DNA from 4 places in the Variimorphobacter sp. HTMS_6 genome. Region 4 is predicted to be linked to each of the others. Evidence: riboswitches for the same ligand, from Rfam matches in the RefSeq annotation. Region 4 holds a riboswitch; each other region holds the start of a gene.
The links. A riboswitch is a leader RNA that binds a small molecule or an ion and turns the genes downstream of it on or off. The one in region 4 is predicted to bind thiamine pyrophosphate.
Positions count from the first base shown of each region.

Region 1 (6,380 bases), 1.2 Mb from region 4:
TGAAGCTTTTAAGAACGAAAGGAATAAAAATTGCACTTGACGATTTTGGCAAAGGTTATTCTTCATTAAACCACTTATTACAATTGCCCATTACAACACTTAAGATAGATAAAACCTTTATTGACAAAATTGCTAGTAATGGGAAAAAGAAATCTGTGACGGATTTAATTGTTAATTTAGGGAAGAGTCTGGATTTGAATGTGGTAGCGGAGGGAGTAGAGACAAAGGAGCAGATGAATTATCTAGAAATGCTGAAATGCCATAAAATCCAAGGATATTATTTTTGTAAACCACTTCCGGAGGGTAGCATTATGGAGAAGATGCTAGAGGAGTGGCAGATTCAAAAGCATATTAGAACAACTAAGGAGGAGTTATATGTCAATCAAAATTAAATTATCTTTATCTATGATTATAATGATAATCTGTACGACTGTTATTATTGGAGGCTTTTCGCTATTTAAGTCATCAGGGACTATGAACGATATCACTAATACTTCAATGATGGATACGAATAGTGACAGTTCCAACCAGATACAATCCCTGATAGCAGAGGAAACCAGTAAGTTGGGATTAGTTGCGATGCAGGCAGAAGTAGAAGATGTTTTAACTAAAACTGCTCAGGGGGAAGAGGTTGGCAGTGATGTCAGAGCAAAACTGAATCTAAAGCTACGGCAGGTGGTAGAGAAAGAAGGCAATCTGGAACACATTTTTGTAGTTGACGCCGATATAAATGACGTTGCAGATAGTGATGAAAAATTAGTTGGACAGAATTTTAAGGATCGTGCTTATGCAACGAAAACATTATCCACCGGTGAGCCTGTGATCAGTGAGACTTTAAAATCAAAATCCACCGGTGCTTATATTATCGCATTCACTTATCCAGTGAAAGTGGATGGCAAGCTTATTGGATTTGTGGCTTCAGCCGTACGTGCAGACAGTTTGACAAAATATTTAAAGGGTGTAAAATTATTAAATACAAAATCCAGCTATGCCTATCTTGTAGATGAAAAGGGTATTATGCTGTATCATCCGACAGTTGATAAAATTGGAAAGCCGGTTGAAAATGAACAGATTAAAAATGTAGTTGCTCAGGTGATGGCAGGCAAGACGGTCAAGGCAGAAGTTGTTGATTATATGTTTAATGGTGATCATAAAATAGCATCTTATTCGGTGATACCGGAAACTCATTGGACTTTAGTTGTATCAGGTGATATGGGTGAAATTATGAAACCGGTAAATGATGTAACAGTAAGTATTATTTTTATTGGAGTATTTATTGCAATTTTAGCTTTATTATACGGTATTTTTATTTCATTTAGAATTGCAAACCCAATCATTAAACTAACAGAATTAATTAATAGAACAGCAAATCTGAATCTGGTAAGAGACGAATCGTTCCGATATCTTGAAAAAAATAAAGATGAAACAGGAACGATTGCGAAAGCATTATTTCAAACCAGAGCAGTTTTACGAGAGATGGTGGAAAAGCTTAAAAGCGTTTCCGGTGCCGTTTTGACCAATGCGGAAGAAATTGAAAAACTCTCGATATTAATTCAAGAGAACGCACATGATAATTCCGCAACTACAGAAGAATTATCCGCAGGAATGGAAGAAACAGCCGCATCAACAGAAGAGATTACCGCTACTACAGTTGAGATTAGTAGTCACGTAAGTGATATTGCTAGTAAAGCAAAGGACGGATCAAAGGTATCTTACCAGATTTCAGATAGGGCATCCTCCATTAAAAAAGACGCACTGGAATCAACCGAGAATGCGAAAAACCTCTATGAAGAAGTAAAGGATAAGATGGAGGAAGCAATTAAGGAATCTGACAAAATCGCTCAAATTGGTGTATTAGCGGATACCATTCTCGCAATTACCAATCAGACCAACCTTCTTGCGTTAAATGCAGCAATTGAGGCAGCGAGAGCAGGTGAAGCAGGAAAAGGCTTTAATGTAGTTGCAAGTGAAATTCGTAAACTAGCGGATCAATCTTCAAGTACCGCTACCGGTATCCAAGAGATTGTGAAAAATGTTTATAGTTCTGTAGAAATGATGAGAAAGAATTCTGAAGCATTATTAGAGTTCATAGATCAAAGCGTATTAAAGGATTATGAAAAATTGTCTAAGATCGGTGAACAATATAATGATGATGCAGTTTATGTAAAACAACTTATGGTTGAATTCGAGGAAGCGGCAGATATACTGGATACCTCAGTATCGAATATATCAAAAGCGATGAATGAGGTAGCAATCACTGTTTCTGAAGGTTCAAAGGGCGTACAGGATATTGCTGAAAAGACTTCTGACGTGGTTGAAAAGACGATTACAGAGACAGAATTATCTAACGAAAATGCAATCGGAGCAAGAGAGCTGCAGGAATTAGTTGACAGATTTGTAGTATAAAGCGGAGGTTTTGAAGGAGAATATAAATCAAGATACGAAGAATTCCTGAAAATTGAAAGTGAAATGTCAGACAAAACAGAATATAACACAATACATAACAAACTATAATCTTAAAATAATCACAAAGACATAAACATAAAATATAAAGTTATTAATAAAAATTAATTAAACTCTTGAATTAATAAAAATATCAGTTATAATTAACACATATTGAATAAGAACGAAAAAGGGGAGCTCTTTTTAGAGGGCTGAGAGTAGACTGTAGCGTCTAGACCCGTAACCTGATTTGGATAATGCCAACGTAGGGATATATTGAATTCTAGCTTGAATCATACTAGACGAATATACCATCACCTTGGTATATTCGTCTTTTTTTATCGTAAATAATTGTACAGCGGCAAACTGGGGGCACCACTTCTGTCGCTATATAAAATTGATGCAGCAAAATTCATGAGCATTGCATTAAAAGCGTCGGGTATCCGGCGTAGGCGCCGGTAGAATGTAGCAAAGGAAACTGGTATAGATTAATAATTTTATTAAGGAATAATGTTATTTACACCACACAAAGGTAGGAAGACAGCGTGTTAAGGCAATATAACATTATTCCTTCAAATTATTAATTTGCAATAGCTTAATTTGGGTACTTAAATACAACCGGCGCAGTTAATAATGGAGGTGAATTTGTAGAACGAAGGGTTGTATTTGCAAATTCGTAATAATATATGGGCGGATAAACGCTCATTTATTCGTTAGTCATTATGAAAGGAGCATATGCAAATGTTAGTGAATGGAGCGAAGGAAACGCTTGAGAAAAGTATGTCACTATATCAGTACTTGGAGAGTAAGGGATATGTGATATCAAGAATTGCAGTAGAACGGAATGGAGAAATCATACCAAAAGCCACCTATAACGAATGTATTCTGACCGAGGCAGATACCTTGGAGGTCGTTAATTTTGTGGGTGGAGGTTGATTAGACGTGACAAAAGAAGAGTACAGAAAGATATGTGACTTACGGTTTGGCAAAGAGGTCTATGAAAAATTAGAGGATGCCAGAGTAGCGGTAGCAGGCCTAGGTGGATTGGGATCACATATCGCGGTTATGCTTGCCAGAACCTGTGTCGGATCCCTGCACTTAATTGATTTTGATTATGTGGACATCAGTAATTTGAATCGACAGGAATACTATATCTCACATATTGGAAGACCAAAAACAGAGTGTCTGGCAGAAAAACTGAAGGAAATTAATCCGTTTATGAAGATTATAACAGATAATATAAAAGTAACGAATGAGAATATAGATGAGCTGTTTGTGGAGGATCCTATCATATGTGAGGCATTTGATAAGTCAGATCAGAAGGCGATGCTGGTGAACGGATTACTGGAAAACTTCTCTGATAAAAAAATCGTATCCGGCTCCGGAATGGCTGGCTATGGGGATTCCAATGCCATCATTACCAGAAGAGTTTTTCAAAACCTATATCTATGCGGAGATCAGATCTCAGATTCAGAGTCCGGAATGGGGCTAATGGCGCCCAGGGTAAGTATCTGCGCAGGACATGAAGCCAATAAAGTGATTCAGTTGATACTGGGTGAAGAAGAGTAGGATTTCCTTGTGCATTCCTTATGGATAGGTAGTTATAACGAATGTTAATAATGCGGGATTTGCAAGAGGGAAGGAATTGCAAGAAGCTTAGTATTGCATAGATTCATAAGAAAACCTAGGGTAACAGAAAAATTTAATTAAGAGTCTATAGGGAAATTCTTCGAAGAAAATTTGTAAGAAAAATATTGATTAGAAAAATTCGAGTCGTGAGAACAATGATTTGAAAATCATATAGAAAAGATAGAAAAGATAGAAATGATAGAAATGATAGAAAAGAGGTAGTTTTAATGAACGATGACAAATTAGTGATCGGAGGGCATGAATTTACATCAAGATTCATACTCGGATCAGGAAAATACAATTTAGATCTGATCGAGGCCTGTGTAAAATATGCAGGAGCGCAGATTATCACGCTTGCACTTAGAAGAGCAAATACAGAAGCAGGAGAGAATATACTTGATTACATACCAAAGGAAGTAACCTTACTTCCCAATACCTCCGGAGCGAGAAATGCCGAAGAAGCCGTTCGTATTGCGCGGCTTGCAAGAGCGGTTGGTTGTGGGGATTTTGTTAAAATTGAAGTGATTAAGGATTCCAGATACTTGCTACCGGATAATTATGAAACGATAAAGGCAACGGAAATTCTTGCAAAGGAAGGCTTTATCGTTATGCCTTATATGTATCCAGATCTTACGGTAGCACGTGATCTGGTCAATGCAGGAGCAGCAGCTGTTATGCCTCTAGCGGCTCCAATCGGCTCCAACAAAGGACTGGCAACCAAGGAATTTATTCGAATACTGATTGAAGAAATTGACCTGCCAATTATTGTGGATGCAGGAATCGGTAGACCATCTCAGGCATGTGAGGTGATGGAGATGGGTGCGGCAGCAGTCATGGCGAATACCGCAATCGCGTCCGCCGGTAATATTCCTCTTATGGCAGAAGCCTTTGGTAAAGCAATCGAAGCGGGCAGAGGTGCTTATTTGTCCGGACTTGGGCGCGTAATTGACAAGGCGAGTGCATCCTCGCCCTTAACCGGATTTTTGCAATAACGCGGAAAGCAGAAAAGAGGTAAAACTATGCCCAAGGAAATGAATGAAAGTATATTAAGTGAAACAGTTATCAAGGATTTAAAAAAAGAACGCATCAATCATATGGAGTATCTACCGGGTATGGAAGTGTTAGAGGATTCCAATGTGATGGATAAAGTACTACATGATATGGATCAGTACAACGAACAAAAATTTACGGAGGACGATGTCAAAAGAGCGTTAAACGCCACGGATATTACACCGGAAGATTTTGCAGCCCTACTATCCCCGGCTGCAGAACCGTATCTGGAGGAGATGGCGCAGAAGGCTTTGGTGGAAACCAGAAAACACTTTGGTAACAGTGTATATCTGTTTACTCCGATCTATATCTCGAATTATTGTGACAATTACTGCATCTATTGTGGCTTTAACTGCCATAACAAGATCCATCGTGCGAAGCTTGACTTCGAAGGGATGGAGAAGGAGATGGAGGCAATTGCAAAAAGCGGTTTGGAAGAAATTCTAATTCTGACCGGTGAAAGCAGAAAAATGTCGGACGTGAAATACATCGGAGAAGCCTGTAAGATTGCCAAGAAGTATTTTAAAATGATTGGACTTGAGGTGTATCCAATGAATACTGAAGAGTATAAGTATCTGCATGAATGCGGAGCGGATTATGTGACAGTATTCCAGGAAACCTATAATCCAGACAAATACGAAACTCTTCATCTGGCTGGACATAAGAGAATATTCCCGTATCGTATCAATGCACAGGAGAGAGCACTTCGAGGTGGCATGAGAGGGGTGGCATTCGCAGCATTACTGGGGCTAGCTGATTTTCGTAAGGATGCCTTTGCAACCGGAATGCATGCCTATTATATTCAACGGAAATACCCCCATGCTGAGATATCCTTCTCCTGTCCGAGACTTCGCCCGATTGTGAACAATGATAAGATCAACCCGATGGATGTTCATGAGAAACAGCTCCTTCAGGTAATGACAGCCTTTCGTCTGTTTATGCCATTTGCAGGAATGACGATCTCCACCAGGGAGAGAGCCGGATTTCGTGATAATGTGGTAGGACTTGCAGCAACAAAGATCTCCGCTTCGGTAAGTACCGGTATCGGCAGCCATTCGGAAGAGAATAGCGAAAAAGGGGATCAGCAGTTTGAGATTGCGGATGGAAGAGATGTGGTGGAAGTAGTTGCTGCAATTAAGGAAAAAGGGCTTCAGCCTGTCATGAATGAGTATCTATATGTATAAACGGATCGTTATCTCAAACCGCAGGCTCTTCTTTGATTATAGAAGAGGGATGGGGGGACTCGCTTCGGATCAGGA
Region 1 covers NZ_AP046094.1:284,755-291,134, forward strand. The annotation lists gene AC6IWN_RS01280 (putative bifunctional diguanylate cyclase/phosphodiesterase) at 1-392, shown strand, start outside; gene AC6IWN_RS01285 (methyl-accepting chemotaxis protein) at 376-2,406, shown strand; TPP riboswitch at 2,624-2,731, shown strand; gene thiS (sulfur carrier protein ThiS) at 3,184-3,378, shown strand; gene thiF (sulfur carrier protein ThiS adenylyltransferase ThiF) at 3,385-4,011, shown strand; gene AC6IWN_RS01300 (thiazole synthase) at 4,299-5,063, shown strand; gene thiH (2-iminoacetate synthase ThiH) at 5,091-6,305, shown strand; gene AC6IWN_RS01310 (thiamine phosphate synthase) at 6,298-6,380, shown strand, end outside.
Region 1: another riboswitch for thiamine pyrophosphate. It lies ahead of thiS (sulfur carrier protein ThiS); the one in region 4 lies ahead of cytX (putative hydroxymethylpyrimidine transporter CytX).

Region 2 (6,380 bases), 360 kb from region 4:
GGCTGATGTGATTCCATATCCTCGTAACATATACCATAATTACCAATCAAAGGATATGTCATAACTACACTTTGACCTGCATAAGAAGGGTCTGTCAATACTTCGAGATAACCTGTCATACCGGTGTTAAAAACAATCTCACTGATAATCTCCCGTTTAGCTCCAATACTCTCTCCCGCAAAGACATTACCATCCTCAAGAATTAAGAACGCTTTCATTATATCCTCCATTCCGCCGATTTCTCGGCATATATTTAAGCATGAAAATTATTAATTTTCTTGCATATTTATCAATTAGTTACCGAATTTGTGCAAAAAAAAAGAATACTAGCCCATACTGGAGACATTCATCCCCAAATATCTATTCTTAATTTTTATAAATTTTACATGTATAAATATTCATTTCTCTAAGCATTTTTATGATTGTAGCATATCTATTTTGAAATAGCAAGAGGTTTTAAAAAATTTATTAATTATATATATTAATGATATATATTATCAAATATGCAAGTAGTTATTCTTATCCTAATTCACATTTTTAAACAAACAACATAAGTTGGTAATAAAATGAGCGAATTGAGGTCAAAATCATGAATTCCTTTCATAATCCTCAAAACCAGTACAAAGCAATTCCAAATTTAAAAGTATATCCAACCCAGATGGAGACACAATCACTCGGACGATATCGTGTACGTTGTACTACTGCCGGAGAGATTCCGATAGCGAATGCAACCGTTACTATCACCGCACAAAACGAACCAAATAACGTTCTGGAACGTTTAGTTACAAATGACGATGGACTTACTGGGGAGGTGGAGCTCGCCACTCCCCCATTAGACTACAGTCAGGAGCCAAATCAACCTAGACCTTTTGCTAATTACGATGTCCGGGTTGAAGCACCGAACTATGAGGTGCTTTTGTATAATGGCGTTGAAGTATTTCCTGATGTAACCGCCGAGCAGGAATCGATCATGACCCCAATCGAGCAAACACCTGGAGAACGCATCTATAACATTGATGCCAACACTCTATATGGTGTATATCCACCCAAAATCCCCGAGAGCGAAATCAAACCCACAGGCGAATCCGGAGAAATCGTATTAAACCGTGTTGTTGTTCCGGAATATGTTATTGTACATGATGGTGTACCTTCTTCCAGCGCTCAGGATTACTATGTCAGGTTTCGAGATTATATTAAAAATGTAGCCTCCAGTGAAATCTACTCCACCTGGCCGGAAAGTACTATTTATGCAAATGTCTTGGCAATCCTATCCTTTACTCTAAATCGTGTCTATACGGAATGGTATCGCAATCAAGGTTATAACTATACAATCACTTCCTCAACCGCATATGATCACAAATGGACACGAGGAAGAAACATATTTGCAAACATAAGCTTTATTGTAGACTCAGTATTTGTCAATTATATCTCAAGGCCGGGTGTAAGGCAGCCTTTATTAACGCAGTACTGTGACGGGCAAAGAGTACAGTGCCCAAGATGGATGACGCAATGGGGCTCTAAAAGTTTAGGTGATCAAGGCTATACCGCGATACAGATTCTACGAAACTTCTATGGTAATGATGTATTTATAAATACCGCAGCTGAAGTATCCGGTGTCCCTAGTTCCTGGCCGGGTGCCAACTTATCAACCGGGTCAAATGGAGAAAATGTAAGAATCATTCAACAACAGCTTAATCGTATTGCACAGGTTTACACTGCTATCCCCACTATAGTTGTTGACGGTCAATACGGTCCAAGAACAACTGCTGCTGTTAGAGCATTCCAAAACATTTTCAGTTTACCCGCAACAGGCGTGGTTGATCGCGCCACCTGGTACAAAATCTCACAAATCTTTGTTGCTATAACAAGAATAGCAGAACTCTAATCACACCTTCCTATTTAAATCATATTTTATAATAAGCGATAAACGAGGTGACGAAATGAATCCTTACTACTACAATAAGAACAAGTATAAAGCCATAAAGGTATATCCGACACAAATGAGCACCCAATCACTCGGGAGGATACGGGCACGTGTTATGGGCGCCGGGATGGTTCCGATTGAAAATGCTACAGTTACAATATCAACCACAGGAACACCAGAGCAACAAATCGCAGAGGTTAGAACCAACTCCTCGGGCCTAACCGAGATTATTGAGGTTCCTGCACCTCCCCTGGAATTTAGCCAACAACCCTCGGATCAACAACCATACGCTAATTACCGAATTAATATGTCCGCATCCGGTTTTGAACCAGTAGTAGTGCAAAATGCTGAGGTAATGCCAAATGTAACCGCGTTACAGGATGCAACTCTGCGACCCGAAGAACCGCAAGCACAGCCCGATCTCTATGTAGTTCCACCTCATACCTTATTCGGTGATTACCCACCCAAAATAGCGGAGGCTGAGATAAAACCAACCGGAGAATCAGGTGAAATTGTCCTTAACAGAGTAGTAGTCCCCGAATTCGTTATTGTACACGATGGTCCTCCAACCGACCGATCCGCTAGAGATCATTATGTTCGCTTTAGAGATTATATTAAAAATGTAGCCTCCAGCGAAATCTATTCCACCTGGCCGGAATCCACCATAACCGCCAATGTCCTTGCTATCTTATCCTTTACACTCAATCGTGTATTTACAGAATGGTACCGAAATCAGGGATTTAATTTTACTATCACCTCTTCCACCGCATTTGATCATAAATGGATTCCCGGTAGAAACATCTACGATAACATAGGATTAATCGTAGACAGTATATTTAATAATTATTTATCCAGACCCAATGTTAAGCAACCCATTTTGACACAGTACTGTGATGGAAACAGAGTGCAATGCCCGAACTGGATGACACAGTGGGGATCCAAGCAATTGGGCGATCAGGGGCAATCTGCAATTGAAATTCTGCGACATTTTTATGGAAACTCCATTTATATCAATACGGCCACCGAAGTGTCAGGGGTTCCCTCCTCCTGGCCGGGTTCAAACCTAACCATAGGTTCCTCTGGTGCTAATGTGAGAACCATCCAGGAACAACTTAATAAAATTTCAGAAAAGTATCCTGCAATACCTACAGTTGCAGTAAACGGTCAATTCAATAACCAAACCGCTGAATCCGTTAAAGCCTTTCAACAAATCTTTGATTTGCCTGCCAACGGAATCGTAGACTTCCCCACCTGGTACAAATTATCCGGCATCTATGTTGCAGTTACCCGAATGGCTGAACTGTGATTTTCATGTATGTATACCGTATATGATGTATACCGTACGGAAAGGAGAACCCTTACGGTGACAGAACTATAATGACCCATAACATATTTCATTCAAAAAGGACCAACACAAAATCCCTTGAAAGCGATTTAATGTTGGTCTTTTATTAAAATAATGTAATTTGTGTCTGAGTTGCCATTCCTTTTACCTGAATAAATGCCTGTCGAACAGGTGGAATCAATAATATTATTATCGTTGCGATTGCTTCCGGTACGATATAAGTTGCATTATATCCTAAGGAATAGATAATTGGATTCATACCCTTTGGAGTGTACATACTAAAGAACACAAATCCGGAGATTACATGGCTGATATATCTACCGAATACGCCTAGTACATATCCTTTAATTAATCCATTCTTTGATTTTGAAAATACTCCACTCAAACCTAAGCAACCGAATGCGATCGGGTAGTCTAATAACATTTGTACCGGATGCAGAATGGTAGGACCTAAAATCAGATTAATAAAACCATAAGCGATACCGGTAAGTACTCCGGCCTTGGTACCATATAGATAGCCAATCAAAGCAATAAACAGCATACTGAATAATGTGATAGATCCACCAAATGGCAGTTTCGCAAAGGTGATGAACGAAGTAACCACGGCTAATGTTACCGCCATTGCAGAAAATGCTAGCTGCTGAACTCTAATTTTTGACTTACTGTTTGAAAACGCAGCCATCGCGATAAATAAGATAGCCACAACAACAAAGAGTGCTATATTACCCGCTAGTGTAGGTGTGTAATAGGTTTCTGCGCCGGAACCTTCTTTCGTTGTTAAAAAATTCAAAATATCTTGAAACATAAAAAAACCTCCTTATGATTGCTTCGGAGGGGGCCACTTGAAATGCTTCCTTCCGCCGGTATTATCCGGATCAAGTAGTAAGGGTCAGTATGTAGTACAACATACCTCTCAGCCTGGGCTCCCCTAGCAAAATATATCATTTTATTTTGTCTCAGCTATCATAACGGATAAACCAAAGGATGTCAATAGGAGTATCCGAAGAAAATGAGAGGGCAGACAAAAATCATTTGCCTACCCTCTTAATTAATTGATTTAAAATAATGATTTTATTACATCATACCCATTCCAGGTGCGCCTGCAGGCATTGCCGGCTCATCCTTCTTGATATTTGCAACAACGGATTCTGTTGTTAATAAAGTGGATGCAACACTAGTTGCGTTCTGAAGCGCGCTTCTTGTAACCTTAGTAGGATCCAGAATACCTGCTTCTACCATATCAACATATTTCTCAGTTAAAGCATTGAAGCCAACGCCCTGTTTGCTAGCCTTTACCTTACTGATTACTACAGAACCTTCTAAGCCTGCATTGTATACGATGCTGTATAAAGGAGCATCAAGTGCTTTAAGAATAATATTTGCACCAGTTTTCTCGTCACCGTCTAATTTTGCAGCTAATTTAGAAACTTCCTTAGATGCGTGGATATATGCGGAACCACCGCCTGCAACGATACCTTCTTCCACTGCCGCTCTGGTAGCTGCAAGAGCATCTTCCATACGAAGCTTGTTTTCTTTCATTTCAGTTTCTGTTGCAGCACCAACTCTGATTACTGCTACACCACCAGCAAGCTTAGCAAGTCTCTCCTGTAATTTCTCTTTATCAAATTCAGAGGTAGTTTCTTCAATCTGAGCTTTGATCTGGCCAATTCTTGTAGTGATATCAGCTTTATCACCTTCACCATCAACAATAATGGTGTTTTCCTTCTGAACCTTAACTGATTTTGCACGACCAAGCTGCTCTATAGTAGCTTCTTTTAAGTCAAGACCTAATTCATCAGAAATAACTGTACCGCCAGTTAAGATAGCGATATCCTGAAGCATCGCTTTTCTTCTGTCACCATAGCCAGGAGCTTTTACTGCAACAGCAACGAATGTACCTCTTAATTTATTAAGAACTAAAGTTGTAAGAGCTTCACCCTCGACATCTTCAGCGATTATTAATAATCTTGAACCAGTCTGAACAATCTGCTCTAGTACAGGAAGGATTTCCTGAATGTTTGAGATCTTCTTATCCGTGATTAAGATATATGGATTCTCAAGGGTTGCTTCCATTTTATCCATATCGGTACACATATAAGCGGAAAGATATCCACGATCAAACTGCATACCTTCCACAAGATCAAGCTCAGTCTTCATGGTTTTAGATTCTTCGATTGTGATAACACCATCATTTGATACTTTTTCCATCGCATCAGCAACTAACTGACCAACTTCATCATCACCTGCAGAGATTGCTGCAACTCTTGCAATCTGCTCCTTACCCTTTAAGGAAGAGCTCATTGTTAAAATTGCTTCTACAGCAACATCAGTTGCTTTCTTCATACCCTTTCTAAGGATAATAGGGTTAGCGCCTGCTGCTAAGTTCTTCATACCCTCGGTAATCATAGCCTGTGCAAGAACAGTTGCTGTAGTTGTACCATCACCTGCTACATCATTTGTCTTGGTAGCAACTTCTTTCACTAACTGAGCACCCATATTCTCAAAAGGATCATCCAACTCAATTTCCTTTGCAATTGTAACACCATCATTCGTAATCAAAGGTGCACCGAAAGATTTATCAAGAACTACATTTCTTCCCTTAGGTCCAAGGGTTACTTTAACGGTATTTGCTAATTTATTCGCGCCGATTTCAAGCGCTGCTCTGGCTTCTGCGCCATATTTAATTTCTTTAGCCATGTTGTGTTTCCTCCATTCTATTCTTCTACAACTGCAACGATATCATTCTGCTTAACGACGATGAACTCTTCATCCTCCAATTTCACTTCAGTTCCCGCATATTTGGAGTAAATAACCTTGTCGCCAACTTTAACCTGCATCACAACTTCTTTTCCATCAACGATTCCGCCAGGACCAACAGCGATAACTTCTGCCTGCTGAGGTTTTTCTTTTGCTTGGCCGGGTAACACAATGCCTGACTTTGTTGTCTCTTCAGCAACTAATTGCTTCAATACTACCTTATCTCCTAAAGGTACAAGTTTCATGTTAAAATTCCTCCTTAATTAATTATTACTAAATTTTTCAAGGGAACCACAAACTCGGATAGTAATCCGTATTTGTTACGTGATAGAATTCCACGGTGTGCATTAATCG
Region 2 covers NZ_AP046094.1:2,981,089-2,987,468, forward strand. The annotation lists gene AC6IWN_RS13440 (carbamoyl phosphate synthase small subunit) at 1-218, opposite strand, end outside; gene AC6IWN_RS13445 (peptidoglycan-binding domain-containing protein) at 659-1,885, shown strand; gene AC6IWN_RS13450 (peptidoglycan-binding protein) at 2,001-3,230, shown strand; gene thiT (energy-coupled thiamine transporter ThiT) at 3,376-4,074, opposite strand; TPP riboswitch at 4,105-4,209, opposite strand; gene groL (chaperonin GroEL) at 4,344-5,966, opposite strand; gene AC6IWN_RS13465 (co-chaperone GroES) at 5,984-6,271, opposite strand.
Region 2: another riboswitch for thiamine pyrophosphate. It lies ahead of thiT (energy-coupled thiamine transporter ThiT); the one in region 4 lies ahead of cytX (putative hydroxymethylpyrimidine transporter CytX).

Region 3 (6,380 bases), 1.1 Mb from region 4:
TCAGTCTTGAACGAAGCATTGAATCATACCCGTGTAGAAGAAACTAATTTAAAAATTCCGCAGATTCGCTCCGTAAGTAATATCGATGGTCGCTGGAGCATCAGTATGGATTATATACAGGGGCAAACCCTAGAACAAAAGCTAAAGGATAATCCGGAGAAGACCTCTGAGTTATTGGAACTGTTCGTTGATCTCCAGATTAAGATGCATTCTAAATCAGCTCCTCTACTCAACAAACTAAAGGATAAATTAGTACGTGTTATTCAAAATACGGATGAATTGAATTCAACTACAAAATATGAATTATTATCCGTGCTTGATAGCATGCCAAAACATACAAAATTATGCCATGGGGATTTTCTACCTTCCAATATTATAATCAACGAATCCGGTGCTTATATCTTGGATTGGTCCCATGCTACTCAAGGAAATGCAAGTGCCGATGTGGCAACTACTTATCTCAAAATGATGCTCTATTACCCAGAGCTTGCAGATTCATATTTAAAACTTTTCTGTTTTAAGAGCAATACTGCATTACCATATGTTCAAAAATGGATTCCGATTGTGGCAGCACAGCACTTAACTAAGGCAAAAGAACCGGAGAAAGAAATTCTTCGTCAATGGCTGGATGTTCTTGATTATCAGGGTTAATCTAGCATAGTGAAAACGAAATCGTATCAAATAAAACCGGTATATCGTATAGCCATCGATTTGGCATTCGATATACCGGTTATTTTTAAGAGATTAATTATATCTATTTATTCAGTGAATACATCAAGTAGACAATAACACGGTTAAACAGCTTCCGTCCCACTGTGTATGAACAAGCACCCAACAACCCTTCCAAAATCTTGACTGAGATCTTAGATGCTAGCTGTTATGTTATAATCTCTTATATTAACACTACTTATAAAATATCAATATGTTCTCCCGCAAGTGCCTTATTCATACTTCTAATTGCACAAAACTTACCACACATAGAACAGGTATCCTCATGCTCCGGTTTTCTTTCCTCACGAATTCTTTTTGCTGTATCTGGATCAATTGCACATTCCCACTGTGTCTCCCAGTCAAACTCTCTTCTTGCATCCGCCATACGATCATCGATATCTCTGGCGCCTTTTACACCCTTTGCGATATCAGCCGCATGTGCTGCTATTTTGGAGGCAATAATACCCTGCTTCACATCCTCAAGATTTGGTAATGCCAGATGTTCAGCCGGTGTGACATAACATAAGAATGCTGCTCCGGCAGAGGCTGCAATTGCACCTCCAATCGCTGATGTAATATGATCATATCCTGGTGCAATATCTGTTACCAATGGTCCTAATACATAAAAGGGAGCACCGTTGCATATGGTTTGCTGGATCTTCATATTTGCTTCAATCTGGTCCAGAGGCATATGTCCGGGTCCCTCAACCATAACCTGTACATCCTTTTCCCAGGCTCTTTTTGTTAATTCTCCGAGTCTAACGAGCTCTTCAATCTGACATACATCTGAAGCATCTGCAAGACATCCGGGTCTGCATGCATCTCCCAGTGATATTGTGACATCGTATTCGCGACAAATATCCAGTATCTCATCATAATATTCATAAAACGGATTCTCTTCTCCTGTCATGCTCATCCAGGCAAATACCAGAGAACCTCCACGAGATACTATGTTCATTTTTCTCTTATGGTTCTTAATCTGATCAATCGTTTTACGTGTGATACCGCAGTGCAGGGTTACAAAATCCACACCATCTTCTGCGTGAAGGCGAACCACATCAATAAAATCCTTTGCTGTTAATGTAGATAGATCTCTTTGGTAATGAATTACGGAGTCATAGACCGGTACCGTTCCAATCATTGCCGGACATTCAGAGGTAAGCTTTCTTCTAAATGGAATTGTATTCCCATGTGAGGATAAATCCATTATGGCATGCGCCCCCATATTAACCGCTTCCATTACTTTCTTCATCTCCAGATCGTAATCCTTACAGTCCTTTGACACACCCAGATTAACATTTATCTTTGTTTTCAGCATGGAGCCTACCCCTTCCGGCTCAATGCATTTGTGGTTTTTATTCGCACAGATTGCTACTTTACCTGCTCCAACCAGGGGAAGCAGCTCTTCTGTCGTCATCTGCTCCTTTTGCGCCACCTTTTTCAATTCCTCCGTTACAATCCCTTTTCTTGCAGCTTCCATCTGTGTTGCATAGTTTTTCATGATCTAATATCCTCCAATTTTTTATTTTCATGATTTGGTGAAAGTCAATGAATAAAACAATATTTCAGATACATTTCTTTGCCCGCATAGATAGAAAATTGATTAACACTTTGAATAAGAATGTATGTAATGATGACATGTAAGCATAAAAAAATACACGTACACCAAGGAAAGTATACATGCATAGTCAGCTAAATATATCTCTACGTTGGCATTATCCAAATCAGATTATGGGTCTAAGCGATACAGCTTACTCTCAGCCTGCTTAATGCAAGCTCCCCTTTTTATATTCTATATCATACCAGTATTACCTAAATGAGTCAACAAGTAAAAACAAACCTGACCCTATGTTGTCAGGTTATGGATGATATACTATTATAAGATATAATAACTCGCTATGAAACACAAAACGGAGGGAAAAATGATAACAAACACATTACTCATCAAATTAAATGAAAATGAAGAGATAGAAAAAACAAAATCGGCCCTATTAAGCATGAAAGGAAAAATCACAGTCCTGAAGTACCTACAAGTAGAGACAGATATTCGGAGAGGAACATCCTCTTATGATATTCTATTAATCACTAAATTCAATACAATGAAGGACATGGAATCTTATTTGTCTAATCCCGTTCATCTAGAAGTTTCAAAATATATTGCAACAGTAATGGTATCCGGTGCCTCTGTATGCTATGAAGATTAATTTTTTCACTAATTAGCCATATTACAAATATCGTCATGTACTAATTGCATTATCTGATTTATAATTATATTCAGATTCATTTTTGATAAAATTTAGGGGAATAATAACTCTATTATCATTAATGCAAATCTTAATAGTGTATAATGATTTTATATTTAATATGGAGGTACCACTATGTCCTATGTTGTTGATTTTAAAAATGTATCCACTGTTGGCCTTGAATCTTCTCCCGTAGTTGATGCTCTGGCTGGTTTGCGTGCGAATGAGGCACGTTATTATATGAATAAATACAAGCATGAATTTACAGTAGTACCGGCTAGTGAGAGCCAGGATACTATCGATTATGTAAACCACATTCTAAAAACGGAACGTAATATTGAATTTGCTGCAAAGCCACTCGAAACATCAAGTTTTCAAGTAGAAAATCTTAAAATGGCGTATGTCTTTTATGAAGATGGTCTGGCCGTAAATGTAATGTATACAATTGATGATTCAAAGAAAAGAGCGGTTGGTTTTAAGCTTTCGGAAGGAATGGAAATACCGAAGGAATTAGAGGAAAAGTTTAAATTTGCAAGACAAAAATCTAAACTTGCCGGAACCATCCGCGGGTCTTTCTTTGTAATTAAAGGGGAGTATTAATACTCCTCTTAGGTAATATATTTATTAATGCCTCATCAGACTATAACAGATATCTGCCATCTTTTCATCACTTTCTTTAAGTCCGTCCTTTACCCACTCGATCAGAACTTTATATAGCCCACCGGCAGCAAACTCGATTAGGTACCGCCCTCTATCTTGGTATTCTCCGGTGTCACATACAATATTTCTTGATAGGGAATGGAAAAACTCAATGCATCTCTCTAAGATCAGATGACTTAAGTTTGATCTTATTAAGTTTGTGACCAATCTTTCCTGCTTTCTAAAATATGCAAAAAACATACGTATACTATCCTTATCATAATCATGTATATTTTTTATTACCGCATTGGAATAATCCTCAAACAGCTCATCCAGATAATTATTGATGACATCTTCTAATATAGCATAATGCCTATAAAACGACATGCGGGATACTCCTGCCTTTTTAGTAACCTCAGTAATTGTAATCTCCTTGAAATCCTTCTTTTCCATAAGTATCATCAGTGCTATAAAGATACTTTCCTTTACTATCGTACTTTGCACATTTTTTTTCTTAATCATATACATTTTCTCCGTTTTTGTAACACTTGATTATTGTTCTATTGATAAATCTATTTAGATACATTATACTGTGCTCTATTCCATGTTACAAGTGTAACAATTAAATTAAAAATAACTTTTTGGAGGAATGTATGAAAGTATTATATTATACTGCAACCGGTAACTGCTTATATGTGGCAAAACGTTTTGGTGGAGAGACTTACTCTATTCCGGCACTGTTAAAAAATGAGGATTTTACTATTGAAGACGATATCATTGGGATCGTATTTCCGGTGTACAATATCAGTGTACCGAAGCTTGTGGAAGAATTTTTAGATAAAGTGAAACTGAAAGGCAAATATATATTTGCTATAGCAACCTACGGAATGGTTGCCGGAGGCGTAACAAGACATCTCCTAGAAATCGGGAAAAGGAATAATATTCATTTCTCCTATATTAATGAGCTCATAATGGTTGATAACTTTCTACCTGGCTTTGAGATGAAAAATCAGGTCGATGGGCTCGGGAAGAAAAATGTTGAGGGGAATATTGATCAAATTATTCAGGATGTAAGAAAGAAGCGCTTATACCTGAAAAAACACTCAATCCTTGTGGTTCCCCTCAGACATATGTTTTCTAAATTGAATCATGATAATTTTGAGAAGGATTTTTACACGGAGGACAGCTGTAATGGCTGCAAGACCTGTGAAAAAGTCTGCCCTGTGAACAACATTAAAGTCGATAGTAAGCCAGTATTCAATCAAAATTGTCAACATTGTCTGGCATGTATTCAGAATTGCCCTACGAAAGCAATACATCATAAAAAAGAAAAGAGCAGTGAACGATTTCGTAATGAACATATTAGCTTAAAGGAAATCATCAATGCGAATGAATAAGCTCCCCATTCCGATCAAAGATATATCATAAATATTATTCAGAGGTAATACTGATATTATTTCCTTTTCCACTTAAGAAAAGCTGTCTGGGAGGCTCTTGGGAAGAGAATTGCATAGGTGACAGAACGGCTGCATAACTTCCTGCGTTGGTGATAACAATTACATCACCACATTGTAGCTTCGGTAATACGATATCTTTTGCGACAACATCGGTTGCTGTACAAAGATTTCCGACTAAGGTTACTTCCTCTGTCTCTAATTCCTCCGTTAGAGTTATTATTTCAAAGGACTTTGCTCCCGTAAAGAGCGGTTCACTGGCATTTAGTGTTCCGCTCTCATGATAACTCATAACAAGCTGAGCGATTGATGGACGGATAAAGCCATTGAGTGTGTTTTTCAGAATTAAATATGTCTTTCCATGGGATATCTTCTTATCGACTACCTTAGTAACATACACTCCACTTTTCCCAACGACATACCGACCGGTTTCTATATATACATTCAGGTTGGGGAAGCGTGACTTGAACTGTTCAATCATAGAGGAGGTTATTCCTCCCAGATAAATCGTGTCCAGTGGTGTATCCTCCGCAGTGTATGGGATGCCGATTCCTGAGCCCATGTTAAGGAATTGCAAAGGTTGATCCATAATACTTTGAAATACTTCTGCAAGTTTTAATAGTTTCGCATAATATCGCTCCAACACTCCCGCATCTAATTCCTGACTTCGGATGTGCACATGTAATCCAATTATTTTTATGTATTGTAACTTTTTCAAATTCGGTATTTCTTCAAAAAGCAGCTCTTCATCAATGCCAAACTTCGAAGCACTCCCCCTATTTGTGTAGAATGAAAAATCAGGATTCACCCGAATTCCGATCTCAGCTATCACATTCATGTCTTGTGCTACCTGATGTATTAGCATAATTTCGTTCAAACTGTCTGCAATAATTGTAGATACTGCGATGGTTTCTTCTATATCTTTTTTGGTTTTACCAGGGGCTGAGAATTGTATCATATCTTTTGATACACCATTCTCTTTCCCCATCATGACTTCTGCAACACTTGCTGCATCTACCCCGAATCCCCCTGATAATACGGATTTTACAACAAATGGATTTGAGTTGGTTTTAATGGAATATAGGAAATCAACATTCTTAAAATCCCGCTTCAAACGCCCAGTGTTTTCGAGGATAACATTTTCATCGTACAAATAAAAGCTATCGTAAAATTGAGACTGATCCAGTATAACTTGCTTATTAAACATAATCCACTCCCCTTCCTAAATCTATATCACAATACCGTCGCAATGGTCTATCTCATGCTGTATAATCTGGGCAATCCAACCAGAATACTTCTGTCTTTGACTGTTCCATTGTGCATCCAAGTATTC
Region 3 covers NZ_AP046094.1:2,190,921-2,197,300, forward strand. The annotation lists gene AC6IWN_RS09845 (phosphotransferase family protein) at 1-651, shown strand, start outside; gene thiC (phosphomethylpyrimidine synthase ThiC) at 908-2,212, opposite strand; TPP riboswitch at 2,396-2,504, opposite strand; gene AC6IWN_RS09855 (Dabb family protein) at 2,634-2,915, shown strand; gene AC6IWN_RS09860 (DUF8821 family protein) at 3,090-3,554, shown strand; gene AC6IWN_RS09865 (TetR/AcrR family transcriptional regulator) at 3,579-4,115, opposite strand; gene AC6IWN_RS09870 (EFR1 family ferrodoxin) at 4,247-4,990, shown strand; gene AC6IWN_RS09875 (diaminopimelate decarboxylase family protein) at 5,025-6,254, opposite strand; gene AC6IWN_RS09880 (peptide deformylase) at 6,276-6,380, opposite strand, start outside.
Region 3: another riboswitch for thiamine pyrophosphate. It lies ahead of thiC (phosphomethylpyrimidine synthase ThiC); the one in region 4 lies ahead of cytX (putative hydroxymethylpyrimidine transporter CytX).

Region 4 (6,380 bases):
TTATTGAGACAATTGAATCAATGGACGGTATTCACTATGTTAAAATGGTTTCGAGAGAATAATCGATTAATTTTTATGTAAGTGATGACATATGATTTAAACGACATTAGATTTATGGTAAATGCAGGAATGGAGGATAAGTAATGATTAATATCGCAGTCTTAGGATACGGCACAATTGGTTCCGGTGTAGTTGAAGTACTAAATACCAATGGTGACAGCATTGCAAAAAGAGCCGGAGATCAAATCAATATCAAATATGTATTGGATCTAAGAGAATTCCCGGGGGATCCGATTATGGACAAATTAGTTCACGATGTAAATATCATCATGGATGACCCTGAGGTTAAGATAATATGTGAAGTGATGGGCGGCGTTGAGCCTGCTTATACGTTTGTTAAGACTGCGCTTTTAAGAGGAAAAAGTGTCATAAGTTCGAACAAGGAGTTAGTCGCTAAGCATGGCGCGGAGCTACTTGATATTGCTAAGGAGAATGATTTGAACTTCTTGTTTGAAGCAAGTGTTGGTGGCGGTATTCCGATCATCAGACCGTTAAATCAATCCTTGACAGCGGATGAGATTGTTGAAATCACAGGTATCCTTAATGGTACCACCAACTATATTTTATCAAAAATGAGTGATGAAGGCTCTACCTTTGAATCCGCTTTATCCACGGCTCAAGATTTGGGTTACGCAGAACGAAATCCTGCAGCGGACGTGGAAGGTCATGATGCTTGCAGAAAGATTGCGATACTTTCCTCACTTGCCTTTGGTATGCAGGTAGATTATGAGGATATACATACAGAGGGAATCGCTAAGATTACCGATGTTGATATTCGCTATGCAAAAACCTTATGCGCAAAAATTAAATTATTTGCTTCCAGTATTCGTGAGAATGATCATGTTTATGCGATGGTTGCACCGGTCATGATTAATTCAGGCCATCCGTTATATAGTGTGAATGATGTATTTAATGGAATCTATGTAAAAGGTAATGTTATAGGAGAAGTTATGTTCTATGGTAGCGGTGCGGGTAAACTTCCGACAGCAAGCGCTGTTGTTGCTGATATCGTAGATGCAGCAAAGCATCTTGGAACGAATATCTGGACTATTTGGAGCAGCAAGAAATTAGAGCTTACTGATGTAAATCAGGTTAAGAATCGCTTCTTTATTCGAGTTAGTGGAGAAGGGGAAGCGGTAAAAGAGAAAGTAAGAAAGCTATTCGGTGAGGTTGAAGTGGTAACAGCTGAAGGCGTAACAGGAGAATATGCATTCCTTACTTCAAGCTTAGAAGAACAAGAATTAAAGAACAAAATCGAAAGTTTAGATGGTGTTTTGAATAAAATAAGAGTAAGATTTTAAATGTTACAGGAGGGCTTATTTCGATAAGTCCTTGTGCTATATACTTAAAAGAGAAAGGACCTGATTACATGAAATACATCGTCGTTCTTGGTGACGGTATGGCTGACGAACCGTTGGCTGAACTTAGTAATAAGACACCTTTGATGGCAGCTGATACACCTCAGATGGACCTGCTGGCAAAGAAGTCCGAATTAGGACTTGCACATACAATTCCGGAGGGAATGAAGCCCGGTAGCGACACGGCTAATCTAGCTGTCCTCGGATATAATCCTAAAGTCTATTATTCTGGACGTTCTCCACTGGAAGCGTTAAGCATTGGAGTAGATATGAAGGCTACTGATATTGCACTTCGTTGTAATATCGTAACACTCACGGAAGAAGATAAACCGTATGAAGAATTAACAATCATCGATCACAGTTCCAGTGAAATCTCAACAGAGGATGCAGCGGTGCTGATTGAAGCAGTTCGCAAGGAATTGGAGACCGATATCTATAAATTCTATGTTGGCACTAGCTACCGACATCTAACTATCTGGGATAAGGGTGAAGTCGTAGATTTGGCACAGCCTCATGATATTCTAGAAAGAGTAATCGGTGAGTATTTACCAAAGGATGTTGTATTAAAAGAGATGATGAAAAAGAGCTATGATATCTTGAATCATCATCCGTTAAATGAAGAGAGAAAAGCAAAGGGTCTGAATAAAGCAAACTCTATCTGGTTCTGGGGAGCAGGTACAAGACCTGCTTTATCTTCCTTTGAAGAGAAGAATCATGTAAAAGGTGCTATGATTTCTGCTGTAGATTTGCTGAAGGGAATTGCAGTTGGCGCTAATATGAAGGTAATTGAGGTTCCCGGAGCGAATGGTACGCTTCATACGAATTATGAAGGGAAAGCAATGGCTGCTGTGGATGTGCTTACAAAGGAGAATTATGATTTTGTATACATTCATGTAGAGGCACCGGATGAGATGGGACATCAGGGTAGTATTAAGAATAAAATCCAGGCAATTGAATATCTGGATCAAAGAGTAATCAAAATTGTGATGGATGAGATGAAGAAAGCTGGAGCAGAATACAGAATGCTTGTTATGCCGGATCATCCGACACCAATCTGTTGCAGAACTCATACCAGTGATCCCGTTCCATACTTGCTTTATGACAGCACCTCTGAACAGAATAACGATTGGCATTATAATGAAGCAGAAGCGGCATTAACCGGCCATGTTGTTACAGAAGGATATAAGGTAATAGAGAGGTTGTTTGAGAAATCCCTTGCGGAAAGTATAAAATAATAAGTTGTTATTAATATAATAAAGACTGTTATCGAACGAATTATATAATGGATGTGACCCATTATTATACATGTCGATAACAGTCCTTTCTTGTTTCAGTTGACAAGTGATATGAAAGAATATATACTACAATCTGTAAATACGGGGGAGCTTGTGTGCGCAGGCTGAGAGGAATCAAAAGATTCGACCCTTAAACCTGATTTGGATAATGCCAACGTAGGGATGTACACTTTTGATTGTAAGTGGGATATGCTTTATGTAAGCATATCCCATTTTTGTAATGTTTTGAAAAGAGAACAATGGGAACTTACAATTGCATGAAGTACGATTAGCATAAACGGGCAGGTTGAGTAAAGAGAAACTCATAGATAATGAGTAGAATAAAACTTGGAGGATTGGCATGAAGGAAAATAAGTTATCATTTTTAAGCGGATCATTGTTGTGGTTCGGAGCGGCAATCTCGATTGCAGAGATTATCACGGGTACCTTTTTGGCGCCGCTTGGATTCGGCAAAGGTATGTTGGCAATTATATTGGGACATTTAATCGGATGTGTTCTATTTTATTTTGCTGGATTAATTGGTGCAAAGAGTAAAATGACTGCCATGGAAAGCGTGGGAATATCTTTTGGTAGACGCGGGTCAGTGTTTTTCTCGGTCATCAATGTGCTACAATTGGTTGGATGGACTGCCGTGATGATTATCAGCGGTGCCAATGCTTTTGGAACGGTAGTAAATGGACCGTTGAATATATCAAACAATCTTGTGTGGTGCTTGTTAATTGGAGCACTGAATGTGATTTGGATTATTGTTGATTTAAAAAACATCGGTAAAATCAATAATATAGCAGTTGCTGCTCTGTTAATTTTAACGGTGGTTCTTGGGTTTACCGTATTCCATGGTGGCGCACCTGTGAAGAGTAGTGAAATAATGAGTTTTGGTCTTGCACTGGAGTTATCGATTGCTATGCCAATCTCATGGCTTCCTTTGATATCAGACTATACGAAGAATACGGACAATCCGGTTCGATTTACGCTGATTAGTACGGTAAGTTATTTTATCGGAAGTTCATTTATGTATGCTATCGGTTTAGGAGCAGCATTCTATGCGGGAAATTCTGATGTGGTGCAGATACTTAAGAGTGCAGGACTCGGTGTTGCTGCGATGTTAATCATACTACTTTCTACCGTTACAACAAGTTATCTTGATGTGTATTCTGCAGCAGAGAGTGTTCACAATATATACTCAAAGTGGAATAAAAAGATGATAGGTATTGGAGTATGTCTATTAGGAACAGTGATTGCTATGTTTACGCCGATTGAACAGTATCAAAACTTTTTATATCTAATTGGATCCTTCTTTGTACCGATGGCGACAATATTAATTACGGATTATTTCATCTTACGCAGACGTACAAATACAAAGGCTCAAAGCATAATCAATGCTATTTTATGGGTGATTGGTTTTGTAGTTTACCGAGTGTTTATTGATAAGGAACTAGAGATCGGAAGTACGATACCGGTTATTGTAATTGTTTTTGTACTAAGTATGGTGATCAATTTAGTTATATTTATCTTAACAAAATTAAAAAAAGGCAGGTAAAACTATGTTTTCTTCAGTATTAGATAATGTATTTTCAAAAACTCCACTGGTGCATTCCATTACAAATTACGTAACGGTAAATGATTGTGCGAACATAATCTTAGCAAGCGGAGGTTCTCCAATCATGGCGGACGATATCGCAGAAGTAAGCGAAATCACTTCCATCTGCTCTTCGTTAGTAATTAATATTGGTACACTGAATGAGAGAACCATCGCTTCGATGATTGCAGCAGGTAAAAGAGCAAATGAACTGGGTCATCCGGTTGTGCTTGATCCGGTTGGAGCCGGTGCCTCCACTCTAAGAAATGAAACTGCGCTAACACTTTTGAAAGAAGTAAAATTCTCAGTGATTCGTGGTAATATTTCAGAAATAAAATTCCTTGCCACCGGAAGTGCTAATACTCAGGGCGTAGATGCAGCGGCAGCAGATGCTGTGACCACCGATAATCTAGACAGTGTAATCAACTTTGCAAAGGCACTTGCAGGATCAACCGGATCAGTGATAGCGATTACCGGTGTTACAGATATTGTGGCTGATAGTGAAAAAGCATATGTGGTTTACAACGGAAACCGTATGATGAGCCGTGTAACCGGTACCGGTTGTATGTTAACTGCTGTAATCGGAAGTTACATCGGAGCAAACTCGGATAATATCTTAGAGGCAACTGCAGCTGCCGTAACCGCAATGGGACTAAGCGGAGAACTTGCATACCAGAAGGTAACTGAGGTTGATGGCGGAACAAATTCCTATCGTATGTACATCATTGATATGATGAGTAAAATGAATGCAGAGATATTAAAGGATGGTGGAAAAGTTGAAATTAGATAAGAGTACAATGTTGCTTTATTTAGTTACTGATCGTACCTGGCTTGGAAATAATAAGTTGAAAGATCAGGTAGAACAAAGTGTAAAAGCTGGCGCTACTTTTGTACAATTAAGAGAAAAAGATCTAGACTTTGATCACTTTGTGAATGAGGGAATTAAGATAAAAGAGATTACTGATCGCTATCAGGTTCCTTTTGTCATCAATGACAATATTGAAGTGGCTTTGGCGATTGATGCGGATGGTGTTCATGTTGGACAAAGCGATATGAATGCCAAGGATGTTCGTTCCTTGCTCGGACCAGATAAGATCCTTGGCGTATCGGCAAGAACTGTGGAGCAAGCAATACTAGCGCAAAGTCAGGGTGCAGATTATATTGGTGTCGGCGCTGTGTTCTCCACTACAACCAAAAATGATGCAGATGATGTAAGCTTTGAAGAAGTTAAAGCGATTTGTGAAGCTGTTACCATACCGGTTGTTGCTATTGGTGGCATCAATGAACATAATATATTGCAGCTGAAGGGCTGTGGCGTTGACGGTGTTGCGGTTATCTCCGCAATACTTGCCAAACCTGATATCGAAAAGGCAACAAATGAATTGCATGAACTTTCTTCACAAATGATTACACAGGGATAGGTTTTGCTTATAAGACGTTGTGGGGTCATTTGCTTATGTGAAGTGTGTTGTATTTCTTGCCATGCGAAACATATCTCATCTGCAACACGCTTCCGCTTGAATGAAGTACGTAGTGGTACATAAGGTCATAAAAGACATGACCTAAGTACCAACGACTTCATACAGTTGCAGCTGATGATATGTTAGGCATGACAAGAAAGATTTACAAGGTGATAAGCAAATAACTCCGCCAAGTTTTACGATAAAGATAAACCTATCTGGGAGCTGGACATTTGAGGAGTCATTTGCTTATGTGAAGTGTGTTGTATTTCTTGCCATGCGAAACATATCTCATCTGCAACACGCTTCCGCTTGAATGAAGTACGTAGTGGTACATAAGGTCATAAAAGACATGACCTAAGTACCAACGACTTCATACAGTTGCAAATGATGATATGTTTCGTATGACAAGAAAGCTAAACACAGATAGAATAAGCAAATGCCTCCGCCGAAATACCTAGGAAGATAAAACCTACCTGGGGAGTGGGACGTTTGAAGAGTCATCTGCAACATACATACTTTTGCATGGATGAAATGAAACATGAGGATTATATAATATATGTAGTTTACGAAGAATATGAGGTGTATCTATGAGAAAGGTATTAACAATAGCTGGTTCAGACTGTAG
Region 4 covers NZ_AP046094.1:3,340,196-3,346,575, reverse strand. The annotation lists gene AC6IWN_RS15175 (ACT domain-containing protein) at 1-62, shown strand, start outside; gene AC6IWN_RS15170 (homoserine dehydrogenase) at 144-1,361, shown strand; gene AC6IWN_RS15165 (cofactor-independent phosphoglycerate mutase) at 1,430-2,653, shown strand; TPP riboswitch at 2,787-2,894, shown strand; gene cytX (putative hydroxymethylpyrimidine transporter CytX) at 3,054-4,253, shown strand; gene thiM (hydroxyethylthiazole kinase) at 4,258-5,082, shown strand; gene thiE (thiamine phosphate synthase) at 5,069-5,713, shown strand; gene thiD (bifunctional hydroxymethylpyrimidine kinase/phosphomethylpyrimidine kinase) at 6,343-6,380, shown strand, end outside.